Regions from separate parts of the Alkaliphilus flagellatus genome, predicted to be linked through region 1. Evidence: riboswitches for the same ligand, from Rfam matches in the RefSeq annotation. Region 1 holds a riboswitch; the other holds the start of a gene.
The links. Region 1 has a riboswitch for lysine ahead of KQI88_RS06245 (Na+/H+ antiporter NhaC family protein). Riboswitches for the same ligand answer to the same signal wherever they lie in the genome.
Positions count from the first base shown of each region.

Region 2: it holds a riboswitch for lysine, as region 1 does, so the genes downstream of both, KQI88_RS01520 (APC family permease) here and KQI88_RS06245 (Na+/H+ antiporter NhaC family protein) in region 1, are expected to answer to the same signal.

Region 1 is NZ_JAHLQK010000002.1:272,693-276,130, reverse strand. Features, by position in the region: gene KQI88_RS06245 (Na+/H+ antiporter NhaC family protein) at 1-1,658, opposite strand, end outside; lysine riboswitch at 1,801-1,978, opposite strand; gene KQI88_RS06240 (M3 family oligoendopeptidase) at 2,220-3,438, shown strand, end outside.
Region 2 is NZ_JAHLQK010000001.1:342,049-345,486, forward strand. Features, by position in the region: gene KQI88_RS01520 (APC family permease) at 1-1,339, opposite strand, end outside; lysine riboswitch at 1,585-1,767, opposite strand; gene KQI88_RS01525 (hypothetical protein) at 1,991-2,128, shown strand; gene KQI88_RS01530 (response regulator transcription factor) at 2,175-2,846, shown strand; gene KQI88_RS01535 (sensor histidine kinase) at 2,839-3,438, shown strand, end outside.

The sequences.
Region 1 (3,438 bases):
ACCATAGCTACCGGTAGCACTATAAAAATCGGCAAACCTAATCCTGCTGGAATATATCCAAATAATATTGTAATTGCGCCTACAGTAAGAGAATACCAAAGTTGAGTTTTTACATGATCAATATGATCGCATCCACTTCCCATAGAGGATAAAATAGTTGTATCTGATATTGGAGAACAATGATCTCCGAAAATAGCTCCTGTTAATACAGCTCCAACACTAGCTACAATAAATGTTGCATCCGGTGATATAGCATGAGCCAATGGAATAGCTAAAGGCATTAATATTCCCATTGTTCCATAGGATGTTCCTGTTGCAAATGAAATAATTGAACCTAATATAAAAATAATAGAAGGTAATAAAAACTTTGGAATAGTGCTAGATAGAGCAGATACTAAAAATGCTGCTGTCCCAAGTTCTTTAATAACACTGCTTAATGACCAAGCTAATAGTAGAATAACTCCTGTAATTACTAAAGACTTCATACCATCTACCCAAGTTTCAAGTGCTTCTGAAACAGTAAGGATTTTTTGTGCAACAGCCATTACAACAGCTACAATGCTCGCAAGTAACGCCGCCTGGAATAAAACAATACTAGCATCGGAATTACCAAATGTTTCTCTAATAGATACAAATGATAGTGGAGAATTTTGTAATAGTTCAATAAGAGCTACATCTTCTCCAGCCATTATAGCTTGGTAACCATTGAAGTAGAAGCCTACAAATCCAAAAACTATTAAAGTACCTATAGGAATAATAGCATTCCATATACTTAGTTTGATTCCTTCTTTAGGCTCTAAGGACTTGTCTTCAGAAAAAACCGCAGATTTGGAACTATCAGCCATTACTTTTCCTGTAGTTCTTGCTCTTCTTTCAGCCTTTAACATAGGACCAAATTCTTTTACTAAAACAGCTGTAATAACTACGAATAATAGCATTAATATATTATAAAATCTGTAAGGAATAGTAGAGATAAATATACCATATGCATTCACCTCTTGACCAATAGATAAATATCCATCCCTTATTAAACTTATTTCTAACCCAACCCAGGTAGATATTAAAGCAATACCTGCAATAGGTGCTGCCGTAGCATCAACAATGAAAGATAATTTTTCTCTTGAAATCTTCATTTTATCAGTAATAGGTCTCATAATTGGCCCAACAATTAATGAATTAGCATAGTCATCAAAGAATATAAAAAGTCCCATTAACCAAGTAATAATCTGAGCACTAGTAGGAGACTTTGCCTTTTTAGCTAAGCTTTCAGCAATAGCCCTTGCTCCACCCATTTTAGAAATTAGGGCTATTAACCCACCAATGGTTAAACATTGAAGAATAATACCTGCATTCCATGGATCTGATAAGGATTCTATAATTCTGTTAATAATATCTAAAAATCCACCTATAAAAGCTGAGCTAACATTAAAACCATTTAGCTGTAATAAAAAAGTTCCTGAAAATACACCAATAAATAAGGACAAAATAACATTTTTTGTAATGAATGCTAATATAATAGCAACTAATGGTGGTATAATTGTCCAAATACCAAACCTAGCAGCATTTGTTTCCGCTGTAGTAGGTTCTGCAAAAGCAGTAACAGATAATAATAAAATACAAATTAGAGTGGTAATTACGATAAGATTTTTTCTTTTCATTTTCTTCTCCTCCTTAATTTTGTGTAGTGATTAAACGGTTAGGAGGGAGAACTCTTCAACAAAACAAAAAAGCCTTAAGCTTTTTCACTCAAGACCTTTCAAATATAGGCGATATAGCATTATGCCTATTTTATGTTTTAGTTTGAATGATAGCTCTCCACAAATAGGTTATTTGTGACAATCTTACATATATTTTATGTAAGACCAGTTATATGACTCTTCAGCTTAAGCCATATACTTCGGCAACCTTTCCTTTCCTATCGCATCATCGTGCTTACCTCCACAATAGTACTATTAAAGACTGCACCTCTACCTTTAATTATTCACTTTGCACTTATTTAAACATTATGCACCATTTTGTTTAATTAGTCAATAGGTAATTTTTTTAGTATATTTCTAATAATTTCTAAGTACATTATAGAGTTATAGATATTTTAAACATAAAATTTAAAACAAAATATATTAGACTATCGAAATATATTGAATTCGAAATGAATAAAGTGTATTATTATGATAGCTGAATTTTCTAAATATTTTATTAAAATTAAAAGGGGGATTATTATGCGTTGGAGTTTAAATGAGCTTTACACATCCTTTGAATCAACAGAATTTAAAAGTGATATGGATAAGTGTAACGAATATATTAAAGAATTAATTATTTGGGTAAAAAAGGAGTTGCGAAGTACTGAAGGAGCAAAAGAAAAAATAGAAAACTATATTAAAAAGCAACAAGAATTTGGTAGCATATATATTAGATTACTAAGCTATGCTATACTTGTATCTAGTGTAGATGCAAAAAATGAAACTGCTCTTAAAGTAGCAGATCAACTTCAAAGTAAGGCTTCAAATTTAACAGAGGCAACTGTCCAATTTGAAAAATGGCTTGGTAATATAGAAAATATTGAAGAACTAATACAGTCTTCTCCTCTTTTAAAGGAACATCAATTCTACTTAGAGGATATTATGCTAAATAATCAGTATCTTTTGAGCGAAGAGGAAGAAATATTAATTTCTAAAATGAGCCAAACAGGATCAAAGGCGTGGGCTAAATTACAACAATTATTATCCTCTACCCTACTTGTAGATATTACAATAGATGGAGAAGAGAAACAGCTTCCTCTACCTGTAGTTAGAAACATGGCCTATAGTGCTGATGCCGCTACAAGAAAAACAGCCTACGAGGCAGAATTAAAATCCTATTTAAAAATTGAAGAAAGCTCAGCAGCTGCATTAAATGGTATTAAGGGTGAATCAATTACAATCTCACAAAAACGTGGCTTTGCATCTCCTCTAGAGCAAGCGGTTATTACATCTAGGATGAATATGGAAACATTAGATGCAATGCTAACTGCTATGAAGGAAAGCCTACCCTTCTTCCACCAATATTATCGTAAAAAAGGAGAGTTATTAGGACATAGTAATGGGCTACCTTTCTATGATATGTTTGCACCAATTGGAAATGTAGATATGGAGTTTACATACGAAGAAGCACAGAAGTATATAGTGGATAATTTTAATACATTTAGCAAAGAGCTAGGAGATTTTGCGCAAAAGGCCTTTGATAAAAACTGGATAGATGCGGAGCCACGGATTGGTAAAAGAGGCGGCGCCTTCTGCTCCAATTTACACCCTATTAAAGAAAGTAGAATTTTAGCTAACTTTGATGGTAGTTTTAGTAACATGACTACATTAGCTCACGAGCTAGGTCATGGTTATCATGGGCACTGTCTGAAAAACGCAAGTCTATTGAACAGTCGTTACCCAATGCCACTTGCAGAAA
Region 2 (3,438 bases), on a different contig from region 1:
AAAATAATATACCAACAGCTGGTACAGCTAAACCAATAATCGAGGTTTGAGGATCTTCAATAAATGTATTAATCATTAATCCTACAAATATAAAAGTTGTTAATATTACTGTAATAGGATAACCAATTACTTTATAAGGTCTTTCTATAGTAGGGTATTTTCTTCTGTAAATCATAACTGCATATACACCCAAAGTGTTAAACATCATTCCTGAGAATATAACTAAAGAAGTTAGTTGATTTAAGTTTCTTAATAGCACTAACATTATAGATATTATACATTGTACAATTAATGGCGCATAAGGTACTTTATATTTAGGATGCAGTTTTTTAAAGCTTTTAAAGAAATGCCCCTCTTGACTCATTGCATAATACATTCTTGGGAAGGCTAGTATACAGCCATTTAAAGCTCCAAACATAGCTAATACCATACCTATTACAACTAAAATACTACCAGTCTTCCCCATTAGCTTTTCTGCTGCATAGGTTCCTAAATAATACTCATTATTTGCTATTAGACTTTCAATTTCAGTAAAAGGTATAACCTTATATATAGAATAATTAAATAATGTATATAGTATTGTTATTGAAACAATAGAAATAACAATAGCAAGAGGTAGATTTTTCTTAGGATTCTTTACTTCTTCAGCTACAGTATTTAAATTAGTCCATCCTTCATATGCCCATAAACTTGCAACCACTGCAAAAGCTATCATACTAATAATTGAGCCAAAACTTACATCAACTGTCTTCGGAGCTAAACTTAAATCTGGAGATACTTTTCCAAATAAAAGACCCAAAATCATTATGATTCCAATAGGGATTAGTTTTGCAATCATAGATAGATTTTGCAGTCTAGATCCAAATTTAACACCAAAATAATTGACAATAGTTAATCCTATGATTAATACTATGGCAAAGATTTTAATTGTCCATTCTCCCATTGGCATTATAACAGTTAAAGCACTTGGTAAGGCAATTGCTATGGCAGCAATAGACCCAGGACCAGCGATTAGCCAATTATTAAACCCAGCTAGAAAACCAACGATAGGTGAATAGGCATTACTTAAATATACAGTCAAACCACCAGCACGAGGATCTGAAGCACCTAGTTCTGCATAACAAATTCCGCCTAGTAAGGAAACTAAGCCACCTAAAATCCAACTCAATAAAGCTAAGCCAAGACTCATTCCAGTTCTCATTAATACATATGATCCTAGATAAAAAATTCCTGACCCTACCATGATACCCCCTAAAATGCTGACCCCACCAAATAAACTAATTTCTTTTTTAAAACCGGAATCCGTTGTTTTATTCACTTCACTCAAGTTATCAGTCATATATATCCTCCTATATAAAAAAAATTCGTCTAATGCTATCGTATCTACTCATAGTGCACTCAATTTAAAAGCTTAAGCTTTTAAATTTCAAGTGCTTAAAATATTACTAACATTCTATTTCTTCAAAAACCCTCAATAGTAAGAGTTTTTTTACTTTCTTATACAAAAAAAACACCTAACAGGCTTGTCAGGTGCTTATATGCGTATAGCAAAGCTAAAGACATTCCTCTCTCCTTTCTGGCTCAGTGTGAGATAGCACAACATCAAAGTATTGAGCAAATACAATGATGACAGTCCTGTACCTATTTGATACAGACCCAGCATCAGATTTTGAGATCTGATGCTTCGGCGATGGCTCCTTTCGCTATATGTCATAGGTTTTCGACCTCGATATAGTTACTATTAGCAACCGCGCCTCTACCTCACCCGTAAGGATGAGGATTTTTATGAAATTGTTGATTTTCATCATAATAGCATGGTATTTATACTTTGTCAACTTAACGAAAATTTCTTTTAAATAGTAGATAAGAGGAATTTTCGATTCAACAAACTGCTGCAGAGGCAGATAAAGTAGCTAAAACTATTGACAAAATAGCTGAAGGGCTATCCAATGAAAAACTTTTTATATCAAGATTTTGCGGAGATTAATTCTTGATTTATATTAGAGATGAGGATAATATTGAAGTGATAGCAGAATATGTAAGGCAGATTTCAAATATATTTAAAGATAATATTATTGCAAATGGCAATATAGCCAATATTTCTTATTGTAGATTTAAGTTAAAATAAATTTTTAGATGCTAGAGGGGGTATCAAAATCAATAAGATTTTAGTTATTGAAGATGATGTGGCCTTAAATAATGGTATTGTTTTGAGCCTAAAACAAGAAAACTATGACTTTACACAAAGCTTTACATTTAAAGAGGCAGAGAAATATTTATCAGAAACAGAATTTGATTTAATTATATTAGATGTAAATTTACCTGATGGAAATGGTTTTGATCTTTGTAAAAAAATAAGGCAATACTCTTCTACGCCAATTATTTTTCTAACTGCCAATGATATGGAAATTGATGTAGTAACTGGCTTAGAGCTTGGTGCAGATGACTATATTACTAAACCATTTAGCCTAATGATACTGCGTGCAAGAGTATCCGTATTGCTACGCCGTACTAAACGAATAAGTAGCGATGATAAAATAATAATTGGACATTTTGTTTTCGACTTTGATTCTATGAGTTTCTATAAGGGTAATGATAAAATTGAGTTAAGCAAGACAGAACAAAAATTGCTTAAAGTTCTGATAAAAAATCGAGGCACTGTCCTTACACGTTCTAGCTTAATAGATAAAATCTGGACAGATGATGCAGAATATGTTGATGAAAATGCTCTGTCAGTTACGGTAAAGCGTTTGAGAGATAAATTGGAAGATAACCCTGTAAAACCACAGTATATACAAACAGTCTATGGAATAGGATATACATGGGTGGTAGATAAGCATGGATAAAATAGATGCCATCTTTATTGCGTGCGCTATAATTTCTATTATTATTGCTATAGTTTTTGTTTTTATATATCAATATAAAATGAAAAGTACTATTAACAAGCTAAACCATATGTTAGAGGATGCAATAAATGGTAGTTTTTCTGAATCTACCTATGATGAATCGAGTCTATCCGCATTGGAAGCAAAATTAAACCGCTTTTTAAGCATCTCCCTATCCTCTGAGAATAATCTCGTAGCGGAGAAGGGGAGAATTAAAGCATTAATTTCTGATATTTCTCACCAAACGAAAACACCTATTGCTAATATCCTTCTCTATTCACAGCTATTAATAGAACAGGAAAAGATTCCAAATGAGTGTCACGATATTATAAATCAGATTACAGGACAATCAGAAAAGCTCAATTTTCTCATACAGGCTTTGGTGAAAACTTCAAGACTAGAAACAGGTATTATTTCCGTTGTACCAAAATCTGATTCTGTTTTAGATCTGCTCTCTTCTGTTTGTAATGAAGTAAAGAAAAAAGCAGAGGAAAAGAATATTACAGTTCAAATAACATGTGAGGATTCTTTTGCTGTTTTCGATAAAAAATGG